3 regions of the Pantoea sp. C1E2 genome follow, and region 2 is predicted to be linked to each of the others. Evidence: predicted binding sites of a transcription regulator. Region 2 holds the regulator's gene; each other region holds the start of a gene.
What was found. The regulator PurR, encoded in region 2, represses purine synthesis genes. The targets are predictions, from matches to a motif close to CANGCAAACGTTTGCNTG.

Region 1: a site for PurR is predicted at 1,810-1,827, ahead of gcvT (glycine cleavage system aminomethyltransferase GcvT). Genes of this name have one in related genera too.
Region 3: a site for PurR is predicted at 2,490-2,507, ahead of glyA (serine hydroxymethyltransferase). Genes of this name have one in related genera too.

The regions. Positions count from the first base shown of each region.
Region 1 is NZ_JBSZHT010000002.1:3,690,288-3,694,686, forward strand. Features, by position in the region: gene gcvP (aminomethyl-transferring glycine dehydrogenase) at 1-152, opposite strand, end outside; gene gcvH (glycine cleavage system protein GcvH) at 252-638, opposite strand; gene gcvT (glycine cleavage system aminomethyltransferase GcvT) at 658-1,755, opposite strand; gene ubiI (FAD-dependent 2-octaprenylphenol hydroxylase) at 2,289-3,491, opposite strand; gene ubiH (2-octaprenyl-6-methoxyphenyl hydroxylase) at 3,512-4,399, opposite strand, start outside.
Region 2 is NZ_JBSZHT010000002.1:2,144,866-2,149,264, reverse strand. Features, by position in the region: gene ACXI0A_RS10505 (C40 family peptidase) at 253-1,041, shown strand; gene cydH (cytochrome bd-I oxidase subunit CydH) at 1,127-1,216, opposite strand; gene purR (HTH-type transcriptional repressor PurR) at 1,491-2,516, shown strand; gene punR (DNA-binding transcriptional activator PunR) at 2,513-3,424, opposite strand; gene punC (purine nucleoside transporter PunC) at 3,533-4,399, shown strand, end outside.
Region 3 is NZ_JBSZHT010000002.1:3,449,531-3,453,929, forward strand. Features, by position in the region: gene ACXI0A_RS16475 (3-phenylpropionate MFS transporter) at 1-971, opposite strand, end outside; gene glyA (serine hydroxymethyltransferase) at 1,123-2,376, opposite strand; gene hmpA (NO-inducible flavohemoprotein) at 2,714-3,898, shown strand; gene glnB (nitrogen regulatory protein P-II) at 3,948-4,286, opposite strand.

The sequences.
Region 1 (4,399 bases), 1.5 Mb from region 2:
TGGATGTCAGCAGGCACGATGGCGCTGATCAGTGATTCCAGAGAGCTGGCACCAATCGCTTCCAGCATGGTGGCCTGCTGCGCGGGTGTAGGACCGATATGGCGCTCAATGAAAGCACCGTTATGTTCAAGCTGGCTGAGAGTCTGGGTCATTTGCAGTAAATCCTGAATCGGGCTGGGTTACAAAAATGGCATTAAATCAGGCAGATAAAAAAGAAGGCGCTGCAGTGCAGCACCTTCGATGACTACCGGTTACTCGTCGATAGCGCCTTTATAGGCATCGGCGTCAAGCATCGAATCAAGTTCTGAAACGTCGCTGGCTTTGATACGGAACAACCAGCCTGCCGCGTACGGTTCGCTGTTAACCAGCTCCGGTGCGTCGGCCAGCTCTTCGTTCACGGCAACGATTTCACCGCTCAGCGGCGCATAGATATCTGAGGCGGCTTTCACGGACTCCGCGACGGCACAGTCATCACCGGCAGCAAAAGTAGCGCCCACATCAGGCAGATCCACAAACACCATATCGCCCAGCAGTTCCTGCGCGTGTTCGGTGATTCCCACGGTGAAGGTGCCATCGGCTTCTTTACGTACCCACTCGTGACTATCCCGGTATTTCAATTCATTAGGCACATTGCTCATCGCCATTTCTCCTGAAAAATTACTGAGCGACCGGCTTGCCGGCGCGAACAAAAATCGGTTTGGTGACTTTTACCGGCATTTCACGATTGCGGATCTCTACAATCGCTTGCTCACCAATGCCCGCTGGCACACGTGCCAGCGCGATGCTGTAACCCAGCGTCGGGGAGAAAGAACCACTGGTAATGATACCCTGCTGTGGCTGACCTTGTTCGTCGGTGAAACGTACCGATAACCCGTTACGCAACACCCCTTTTTCGGTCATGATCAAACCCACCAGCTTCTCGGTGCCTTTTTCACGTTGCGCTTCTAACGCCTCGCGGCCGATGAAATCGCGATCGGCAGGTTCCCAGCTCACAGTCCAACCCATGTTGGCCGCCAGCGGTGAAACGCCTTCATCCATTTCCTGACCGTAGAGATTCATCCCTGCTTCCAGACGCAGCGTGTCACGTGCGCCGAGGCCAGCAGGTTTGACGCCTGCCGCTAACAATTTCTGCCAGAAATCGGCCGCTTCACTGTTCGGCATCGCAATTTCGTAGCCGGCTTCACCGGTGTAGCCAGTGGTGGCGATAAACAGGTTTTCGCTTTGCACACCAAAAAACGGTTTCATGCCCGCAACGGCTTCACGTTGTGCAGCAGTGAACAGCGTCTGCGCTTTTTGCTGCGCTTCCGGGCCTTGTACCGCAATCAATGCCAGATCGTCGCGTTCAGTAATTTCAACGCCAAACGGCTGTGCGTGCTGTTTGATCCACGCCAAATCCTTTTCACGCGTTGCGGAGTTCACCACTAAGCGGAAAAAGTCTTCGGTCATAAAGTAAACAATCAAATCATCAATGACGCCAGCCGAAGCATTCAGCATGCCGGTGTAGAGGGCTTTACCGGGCTGCGTCAGTTTGGCGACATCGTTGGCCAGCAGATAACGCAGGAATTCACGGGTGCGGGCACCGCGCAGATCGACGATGGTCATGTGGGAAACATCAAACATACCGGCATCGTTACGCACCACGTGGTGCTCATCCATTTGCGAGCCGTAATGCAGGGGCATCATCCAGCCATGGAAGTCCACCATGCGCGCACCGCATGCCTGATGCTGTTCGAATAGAGGCGTTTGCTGAGTCATAACCATCCTGTGAAAACAAGTGAGTGTGACGCGCCTGCGTCGCCTGTGCAGGCTGACGCAAACGTTCTCTTTGTGCTGAAGTTACCACCGAATGCGGCGATTAACCATAAGGAAAACGAGGGCGAAACAGTACCATCCCCTTAGCACACCTCAAACCCATGCCAGCACAAATCACTGCATTTTTGTGATTAACCACGCATAAAATACAATTAAGAACCACAAACACAGCCAGATAATGGAATGCGCACCTCAGTACGAATAAATGGTTCGGCGAGCCGCCAATATCATCATTAGTTAAAATAATGCGAATCAATGGGTAAAATTAGAATAAATCAAACGAGGCGCAATTTGGGTGCAGAGGCGCACCAGAGCAGTGCATAGGGGTTAAAAGCAGTTTAAGTACGGTTTTTTTAACTGACCCGCTGTGTCCCAGCAATCACGACATGAGCAATACCAGGATGGATTTCAGGTATGACGGGGCAGTGAATCAAGCAAAAAAAACGGCGCCTGAATCGGCGCCTTATGAGCGGGATTTAACGAATCCAGCTGGGCATATCATTGAGCCCCATGGCCTGCTTCAGCATCATCGGTTTGACACCCGGCAATGTGTCGGCCAGTTTCAATCCCACATCGCGCAGCAGCTTTTTCGCTGGGTGAGTACCGGCGAATAACTCGCGAAATCCCTGCATCCCCGCCAGCATCATCGCTGCGCTGTGTTTGCGGCTGCGCTCATAACGGCGCAGATACAGGTGCTGCCCGATATCTTTGCCTTCCTGATGCAGACGGCGGATCTCACCGATCAGTTCAGCGGCATCCATAAAGCCAAGGTTTACGCCCTGCCCGGCCAGCGGGTGAATGGTGTGCGCGGCGTCGCCCACTAGTGCCAGGCGGTGCGCGGCAAAGTTACGGGCATAGCGCGCCATCAACGGGAAGGTTTTGCGCTCGCTTTCCACATGGCACAAGCCAAGGCGCATATCGAAGGCAACCGACAGATGCTGGTTGAACAGCGCTTCAGGCATAGACTGCACGCGGGCCGCTTCCTGCGGCGACAGCGACCAGACGATGGAACACAGGTGCGGGTCCTGCATCGGCAGGAACGCCAGAATACCGTCGCCATGGAACACCTGACGCGCAATCGCATCGTGCGGCATATCGGTGCGAATATTCGCGACCAGCGCGTGATGATCGTAATCCCAGAAGGTAATCGGGATATCGGCTTTATCACGCAGCCAGGAGTTTGCGCCATCAGCGGCAATCAGCAGGCGCGCACTCATCATGCTGCCGTCCTGTAACGTGACAAAGGCTTCATTGTCGCCAAAGGCCACCTGCTGTAACTGCGCAGGCGCGAATAAGGTGATGTCGCTGCACTGGCTGGCGCGCTGCCACAGTGCGCTGTGAATCACCTCATTTTCAATAATATGGCCGAGATGGGATAAGCCTTGCTGCTCATCATCAAAGCTGATGGAACCAAAGCTGTCCTGATCCCACACTTCCATGCCGTGATAGGCGCTGGCACGCAACGCCAGGATGCTGGACCAGACGTCCAGTTTTTGCAGCAGGCGTTCGCTGGCAGCGTTGATCGCCGAGACGCGAATTGACGCGGCGCTCGCCGGATCAAATTGTGGCTCAGGTGCTTTTTCCAGCACGGCAACGCGCAGGCCGCTGCCCTGCAATCCGCAGGCGACGGCCAGACCTACCATGCCGCCACCGGCGATGGCCACATCAAATGTTTGCATTGCTGCCCCTTAATTCATGCTTAACGCTTTACCCAGCCGAGCGTACGCGCGGCAAGTGGGTTTCGCAGCCATGGCAGATGGTCCATTGCCACCAGCCCAAGATTTCTTCCCGCCACTAAGGGCGTATAACGGTTGGCAAACAGCCGCACCAATCCATCGGTCACGCCAATTGTCGCGGCGCGATCGGGTTGACGCCGTGCAGCGAAGTGCTGCAACACGCCATAGCTGCCTGTATCTTGCTGTTGACGATGCGCGCCTGCCAACGTTTCCGCCAGCGACATCACATCGCGCAATCCCAGATTAAAGCCCTGTCCGGCAATCGGATGCAGGGTTTGCGCCGCATTGCCCACCAGCGCCAGACGATGCGCCACCTGACGTTCGGCGGTTTGCAGCGCCAGCGGATAGACTTCGCGCTGGCCGACATGGGTGAAACGCCCTAAGCGCCAGCCAAACGCCTGCTGAAGCTCGCGCAGGAATGTTGCATCATCCCATTGTTTCACCGTCGCTTCTGCCTCAACAGGATGACACCACACCAGCGACATGCGATTACCAGACATCGGTAACAGCGCCAGCGGACCGTGCTCGGTAAAACGTTCAAATGCACGGCCCTGATGCGGCTGCTGCGTGGTGACGTTGGCAATGACGGCGAGCTGCTGATAATCGTCCCGTTGCCAGTTGATGCCACAGGATGCGGCAAGTGGTGAACGAGAGCCATCGGCAGCCACCAGTAATGCACCCTGTAATGCCTCACCGCTGTTGAGGGTTACGGTAACAGACTCTGCTGTGCGCTCCACCGCCGTGACGTAATCCGGACAGCGCAGCGTCACACCTGGCGCACTTTTCAGACGCTGGAACAGACGCTGCCCTACATCAAACAGCTCAACCACCTGGCCAAGCGCCGGAACCTG
Region 2 (4,399 bases):
ACAGGATAGATAACATTTCCCTATCATTAATAAGCATGAACAAATTAATAATTAGCAATAATTTCGCTGCGTTAAACAGCTGAAATCGCTCAATTTAGCGACATTATCCACCTGGTAACAGATTAATAGAAAAAGGCCTTACCTTTTAGAAAAAAAGTGGATTAGAATTGCTTCGGCGCTGATCGTTGATCAGATTTCTCTTACTCTGCCGCAGCCTGCTTTTTGCCAGACTGCTTAACCTGTAACCGGACTATGCGTTTACTGATTACGCTTTTCATACTGGCTTTTGCGCAACTGTTTTTTAACGTGGCTTCTGCTTCCCAGCATGCCCCGATTAATGCCAGTTTGCATAATGCCGAGAAAAAAAGTGCGCGCGAAGATGAGCGCCGCAAGCGACGCCCGGTTAAAACAACGGCTAAAAAGTCTCGCCTGACGACTACCGTGCAGAAACTCAAGCTGAAAAAGCAGACTAAGACCGAAACCGCCTTAAACAAAACCAGCCGCAAAAAATCCCTGCTTAAATCGCCATCGAAAAAGTATGGCCATCAACGCCTCGCGAAAAAGTCTGCTGATGTGGATGATGAAGTTCAGGGGCTGACCGGCATCAAGATGAGCAAAACCCACCGTCTGCGCTATCAGAAAGCTCGTGAAACCGCCATGACGAAGCTGATGGGACAGTTGGGTAAACCTTATCAGTGGGGCGGCACTTCCCCACACACCGGTTTCGATTGCAGTGGTCTGGTGTGGTATGCCTATAAAGATCTCGTGAAATACAAATTCCCGCGCACGGCGAATGAGATGTATCACCTGCACGATGCCTCGCCCATTAAGCGCGAGCTGCTGGAAAAAGGGGATTTGGTGTTCTTCCGCATTAATAACCGCGGGACGGCCGATCATGTTGGCGTCTACCTCGGCAACGGTAAATTTATACAGTCACCCCGTACTGGTAAAGACATTCAGATTAGCGCATTAGGCGAAGACTACTGGCAGAAACACTATGTGGGTGCGCGCCGTATGATGACACCAAAAACCATTCGCTAGTTGTTGCGCAACATTCTGTGGCATTGGCCACAAAAAAAGCCGGACGCTTAATCAGTGCCGGCTTTTTTTATTGATGCGTTTTGTATTAATGAAGAATGGCTGTAAAGCTAAACGCAATAATCATCAACAGTGCGCCAACCGTGGTCATTAGCGCCAGCTTTAGATCTGTACTCATCACTACTCCTTAGTCACACATTTATTAGGGTTAAAACAATTTTCGCACAGCGGTGGGCAAAAATCTCGTCTTATCCGCGTTGGCTTGCTAGAATCGCCGCCTTTCGTTGCGCAACTGATTTTGCGCATGCTGTATTTACAGCCTGCTGAAGTGATTTTCCCTGCCTGAAACGGCAGATTTGCCCCCCATTTTAGGGCGTAAAACCCTTCGCAGACGCAAACGTTTAACAATATACTTATCAGTGAGTTGTGATAAGCCGGGGAGTACCTTTTTCATGGCAACAATTAAAGATGTAGCGAAACGCGCTGGGGTATCCACCACCACCGTTTCGCATGTCATCAACAAAACGCGTTTTGTCGCAGAAGAAACGCGTAACGCCGTATGGGAAGCGATTAAAGAACTACACTATTCGCCGAGCGCCGTTGCGCGCAGTTTGAAGGTGAATCACACCAAAACGCTGGGACTGTTAGCCACGTCCAGCGAAGCGCCCTATTTTGCCGAAATCATCGAAGCGGTTGAAAACCACTGTTTTGAACGCGGCTACACCTTGATTCTGGGTAACGCGCATAACGATCTGCAAAAGCAGCGTGCTTACCTCTCAATGATGGCGCAAAAGCGCGTTGATGGTCTGTTGGTGATGTGCTCTGAGTATCCTGCCGATCTGCTGCAGATGCTGGAAGAGAACCGCAATATTCCGATGGTGGTCATGGACTGGGGCGCCTCGCGTGGCGACTTCACCGATACCGTGCAGGATAACGCCTTCCAGGGCGGTTATCTGGCCGGACGCTACCTTATCGAGCGTGGCCACCGAGATATCGGTGCGATTCCGGGTCAGATGGAACGCAACACGGGCGGCGGTCGTCATGCAGGCTTTCTGCAGGCGATGAGCGAAGCCGGCGTAACTGTGCGTCCGGAGTGGGTGGTTCAGGGCGACTTCGAGCCAGAATCGGGTTATCAGGCGATGCAGCAAATTCTCAATCAGAAGCAGCGTCCGACTGCCGTGTTCTGCGGTGGCGATATCATGGCGATGGGCGCGATATGTGCCGCCGATGAGATGGGACTGCGCGTGCCGCAGGATATCTCCGTCATTGGCTATGATAACGTGCGCAACGCCCGTTATTTCACCCCTGCGCTCACCACAGTCCACCAACCGAAAGCGGAGTTGGGCAAAAAGGCCCTCGAAATGCTGCTGGATCGCATCACCAGCAAGCGCGAAGAGCCACAGACCATTGAGGTGCAGCCAACATTGATTGAGCGACGTTCCGTGGGGGACGGTCCGTTCCGCGATTACCGCCGTTAAGGCTGATTTTCGCTGAGCCATTCGTGGTTCAGCGTTTCCGCATCGCCGAGATAAGCGAGTAACCACGCCAGCGCCGGTGACGCGCGCTGTTCTGACCAACTGACGCAGCAGGGACTTTCCGGAAACGGCTGCGGCAGTGATAGCTCAACCAACGCCCCCCTATCAAGTAATGGCCGCGCCAGGTGGCCCGGCACCATCCCCACGCACAGTCCCGCCTGTAAACAATCCATCCCCGTTTCCCACTCTGGCACCACCAGACGTCGCTGATTATCCAGCGTCCAGGTCATGCGTCTTGGCAATGCGCGAGACGTATCTTCCAGCACCAGTGATGGCCAGGCACGCAGCGCCTCTTCATTGAGATCGCTATGCGCCGCCAGGGGATGGCCGGGACTGACCACACAACGCCAGTTGAGGGCGCCCATATCCTGAAATGCAAAACGGCCACCCACCGGAATCGCCTGAGTGGCGCCAATCGCCACATCAACACGCCCGTCGGCCAGGGCATCCCATACACCGTTAAACACTTCGTAGCTGATGATCAATTCCATGTCCGGAAAATGACGGTAGAAGTCCTTCACCAGCTGCCGGGTACGCTGTGGTTTTACAATGCAATCCACGGCAATACTGAGCTGTCCACGCCAGCCATTCGCCAGTTGCTGACACTGTCTGCGTGTTGCCAGCATTTTTTTGATAACAGATCGCCCTTCACGTACAAAATGCTCGCCCGCCGGGGTTAAAACCACCTCACGGTGCTGACGTTCAAACAATGGCACCGCCAACCAGGTTTCCAACTGGCGCACCGTATAGCTTATGGCAGAGGGCACGCGATGTAACTCCTGCGCCGCCGCACTAAAACTGCCATTGCGCGCGACCGCATCAACCACTTCCAGCGCATATTCAGACCACATATTTTAGCCTTCAAAAATTTTAACAGCACTGCGCAAATATTAGCGTTTCACAAAGAATGACGCACTCTTTTACACTCCCCGGCGTTCAATCTGCCAATGAGAAACACTATGTTGTCGTCAAAAGGATTTATGCCCTATCTTGCCGTGCTCAGCATGCTCGGCTTCCTCGCCACGGATATGTATCTGCCTGCTTTTGGAGATATGCAGCGTGACTTTGCCACCGCGCCGGGCACCATTAGCGCCAGCCTCAGTCTTTTTCTCGGTGGATTTGCCTGCGCACAGGTATTTTGGGGGCCGCTGTCAGACCGCTTTGGACGTAAACCGATTTTATTGGCAGGTTTAACGATTTTTGCCTTGGGTTGCCTCGGGATGTTGTGGGTGACCGACGTTAACATGATGCTGGCACTGCGCTTTGTGCAGGCTGTGGGCGTGTGTGCCGCCGCCGTAAGCTGGCAGGCGCTGGTAGTCGATCGCTACCCCAAAGCCCAGGCCAACAAAGTTTTCGCCACCATTATGCCGCTGGTTGCCCTATCCCCCGCTCTGGCACCTCTACTGGGCGCGTGGCTGATGGGTCATTTCCACTGGCGTAGCATCTTTATCGCGCTGACAATTATCACCGTGCTGCTGATCATCGGTACATTTCAGCTTGCCGCGCCTAAAAAAACCAAAGCTGATAATACGCCGCAACCCGGCTGGCTGAATTTGCTCACCACGCGCATCTACAGCGGTAACGTGCTGATTTACTCCGCCTGTTCCGCCAGTTTCTTTGCCTGGCTAACCGGTTCGCCGTTTATTCTGGCTTCTGCGGGTTTAACTCCCGCCGATATTGGTCTGAGCTACATTCCACAAACTATTGCGTTTCTGATTGGTGGCTTTAGTTGCCGTGCGATGCTGAGCCGATATCAGGGATCACAGTTGCTGCCGTGGTTGTTGGTGCTGTATAGCCTGAGTATTTTGAGTCTGTTTGTTGTCGCG
Region 3 (4,399 bases), 1.3 Mb from region 2:
TCAGCGCCCTTACGCGCGGCGATAAAGCGCATCGCCGCAAGATGGCACACGGTGAAGCTGCCACAGTGCAGAATCTGCGCAGCGATTAACAGTGGCAGCGCGGTGCTGGATCCCAGCATCACCCAGCGCACTAACGCACAGACACACGAAAGCAGCAGCAGATCACGGGCACTCCAGCGGCGGAACAGTCGGTTGCTGAAAGCAAAGACCACGATTTCGGCCACCACACCCAACGACCATAAATAGCCAATCACGGTGGCCGAGTAACCCGCCTCCTGCCACCAGATGGCGCTGAAGCTGTAATAGGCCGCGTGCGCCCCCTGCATCAATGTCACGCACAACATAAAGCGCCACACCGCATTCTCACGCAGCAGATCGCGCCACGCCGACCACCCGCCGCTGGCTCCCTGCCGTGCATCGCCCTGCGGGCGCGTTTCCGGCGGCAGCATCATGCCAGACAGCATCACCAGCACACCCATGCTCAGTAAGACCAAAATCGCCTGTGATGACCATGCGCTGACTAACATGCCGGTCAGTGCGGAGCTAATTACAAACGCCAGCGATCCCCATAAACGCACCGGGCCATAGGCAAGGCCGATTTGCTGTGTCCAGGTCGCTGCCAGCGCATCGCTCAACGGCACAAGCGGTGAGAAGAACAGGTTGAAGCCCACCATGACCAGCAGCAGCCATAACCATTGGCCGCCAAACCAGAATCCGACAGCAAACAGGCACGTCATTAAGGCCAGTAAACGTAAAGCGACAATCAGCTGAGAAGGATTTTTGACCTGCGAGGCAATCAATAAACTGCCAACGAATCGCGCCACCATACCGCAACCGAGCAGCAGGCCGATTTTTTCAGCATCCAAGCCAATACCTTTGAGCCAGACGCTCCAGAAAGGTAAGTAGATGCCGTAACAGAAGAAGTAGGTGAAGTAGCTGAGTCCCAGCCATCTGGCCGATCCGATGGTCATTTTGCCTCCCACAGGCATGTCGGCTGCGCCCGCAGCCCGTTGGGCCGCTACTTTGTCAGACGCTTGGGAAAAAGTGAAATAAAAGGTCGGATAGCGCGCATAAAAAAAGGATGGCCAGCGCCATCCTCTTTCATCACATCAGCGTGCCAAATCAGGCATACACAGGCAGACGCGCGCAGATATCCAGCACTTTCTGCTTAGTGCGCTCGATGGTCGCTTCGTCGTTGATGTTGTCCAGCACGTCAGCAATCCAGCCAGCCAGTTCGCGAACTTCTGCTTCTTTGAAGCCACGACGGGTGACTGCTGGGGTACCGATACGAACACCTGAGGTCACAAACGGGCTCTTCGGATCGTTTGGTACGCTGTTTTTGTTAACGGTGATGTTGGCACGGCCCAAAGCAGCATCCGCTTCTTTACCGGTCAGGTTTTTGCTCACCAGATCGATCAGGAACAGATGGTTATAAGTACCGCCTGAAACGATGTTGTAGCCACGCTCCAGCAGAACCTCAACCATTGCTTTGGCGTTTTTAGCCACTTGCTGCTGGTAAGATTTGAACTCTGGCTCCATCGCTTCTTTGAACGCCACCGCTTTACCAGCGATTACGTGCATCAACGGACCACCCTGACCACCCGGGAACACCGCGGAGTTCAGTTTTTTGTACAGGTCTTCGTCGCCGTTTTTCGCCAGAATCAGACCGCCACGTGGACCCGCGAGGGTTTTGTGGGTGGTTGAGGTGACGATGTGAGCATGTGGAACCGGGTTCGGGTACACATCAGCCGCGATCAGACCGGCAACGTGCGCCATGTCAACGAACAGGTATGCGCCCACGCTATCAGCGATTTCGCGCATTTTTGCCCAGTCGCACACGCCAGAATAAGCGGAGAAACCACCCACGATCATTTTTGGCTTATGGGTTTGAGCCAGTTCAGCCAGTTCGTCGTAGTTGATTTTGCCGGTTTCGTCGATGCCGTAAGGGATGACGTTATACAGCTTGCCAGACAGGTTCACTGGAGAACCGTGGGTCAGGTGACCACCGTGCGCCAGGTTCATACCGAGGATGGTGTCGCCCGGCTGCAGCAGCGCAGTGTAAACCGCGAAGTTAGCCTGAGAACCAGAGTGTGGCTGCACGTTGGCAAAATCTGCGCCAAACAGCTCTTTGGCGCGGTCGATGGCCAGCTGCTCAACGATATCAACGTATTCACATCCGCCGTAGTAGCGTTTGCCCGGATACCCTTCCGCATATTTGTTGGTGAGCTGTGAACCTTGCGCCTGCATTACGCGTGGGCTGGTGTAGTTTTCAGAAGCAATCAGTTCAATGTGCTCTTCCTGACGCACCTTCTCTTGCTCCATAGCCTGCCACAACTCGGCATCATAATCGGCAATGTTCATATCACGCTTTAACATCCGGCATCTCCTGACTAGCTAACTTTTTAACGGCAGTTTAAGCCCCGGCAAGGGGCGAAGGCCAACAGTGTAAACGGTTTTGACAGGTGACGGTAGCGCCAATCCCCTCTTTTTACGCAAACGATTGGCACGGCGCTGGAACGGGTTTTTTACGCATTTTTGCAAGCCTGTAAATCACGATATTTGCTCACGCTGGAGGGGAATATTTTTCAGGTTTGTGGGCCAGCTTCCAGCTTCAGTGCTTAACCCGCAAGCAAAACAGGGGATTTACAGGCCAGGTGAACGATCATAAGATGTATTTAAAATACATGTTTAACTTCACTGTGAGGCATTCACCATGCTAGATGCGCAAACTATCGCTACCGTTAAGTCATCCCTGCCCGCTATTGCTCAGCTTGGCCCGCAACTCACCGGACATTTCTATCAGCGTTTATTAACGCAACATCCGGAACTGAAAAACGTCTTCAATATGAATAATCAGCGCAGCGGTAATCAGCGTGAGGCGCTGTTTAATGCCGTTGTTGCGTATGGCAGCAACCTGGAGAATCTGGCGGTGCTGCTGCCGGCGGTAGAGAAGATTGCGCAGAAACACACCAGCCTGAATATTCAGCCGGCGCAATATGCGGTGGTGGGTGAAACATTGCTGGCGACCATCGAAGAGCTTCTTAATCCCGGCGATGACGTTTTGCAGGCGTGGGGAAAAGCTTACGGCGTGCTTGCCGATGTTTTTATCCAGCGTGAAGAGGCTATCTACCGCGAATCGGAAGAGAAAGTCGGCGGCTGGCGTGGCGCACGTGACTTCCGTATCCGCGCTATCAACAATGAAAGCTCTGTGATCAAAAGCTTTGAACTGGTACCCAACGATGGTCAGCCCGTAGCCGATTTTCTGCCCGGACAATATCTGGCCGTTAGTCTGCGACCTGAAGGTAATGAGAATATCCAGCATCGCCAGTATTCACTCACCCATTTACCCAACGCTAAATCCTACCGTATTGCGGTGAAGCGCGAGGAGCACGGCAGCGTTTCTGGCTGGCTCCACGCTAATGCGAAGGTGGGTGATATTGTGCAATGTGCTGCACCAGCGGGTGATTTCTATCTGCAGACTGAAGCAAAAGCGCCGATCACGCTGATTTCTGCGGGTGTGGGTCAAACCCCGATGCTGGCGATGTTAGCCAGCCTGGCCGAGCAGCAGTATGCGGGCGCGGTTAACTGGCTGCATGCGGCCGAATGTGGTTCGCAGCATGCTTTTGCGGATGAAGTACAAGCCACAGGCGCACGCCTGCCACACTTCTCCAGCCATATCTGGTATCGCCAGCCTGAAAGCCAGGACAGTGGCCGTTATGATGCGCGGGGATTAATGGATCTCGCGGGCATTTCCAGCGAATTGAATCAGGCTGACCGCCAGTTCTGGCTGTGCGGACCGCTGCCATTTATGCAGTTTGTCGCGCGTCAGTTGGTTGATGCCGGCGTCGGTGCCGATCGCATCCATTATGAAGTCTTTGGCCCACACAAAGTGCTGTAAACAAAAAAGCCTGCGCAATGCAGGCTTTTAAACAGGCTAGCGAAGGGGCTCAAATCGCCTCTTCATCCTCTTCACCGGTACGAATACGCACCACGCGCGCCACATCGAACACAAAGATTTTGCCGTCGCCGATTTTACCGGTCTGCGCGGTTTTCATAATGGCTTCAACGCAGGTGTCGACGATGTCATCACCTACCACCATTTCGATTTTCACTTTTGGCAGAAAATCGACCATGTACTCTGCACCACGATACAGCTCAGTATGGCCTTTCTGGCGACCAAAGCCCTTTACTTCACTGACCGTCATCCCGGTGATGCCCACTTCGGCCAGAGCTTCGCGCACATCATCGAGTTTGAATGGTTTAATAATTGCATCGATCTTTTTCATGACGGATCCTTTTTTCACTCCCTCCATGATGGACGGATAACAAATAGTATAACCCGTCCTACTTCAAGTCGCAGAGGGGTTGGCTGCTCTCTTTCACCCGAATCACTAAATTG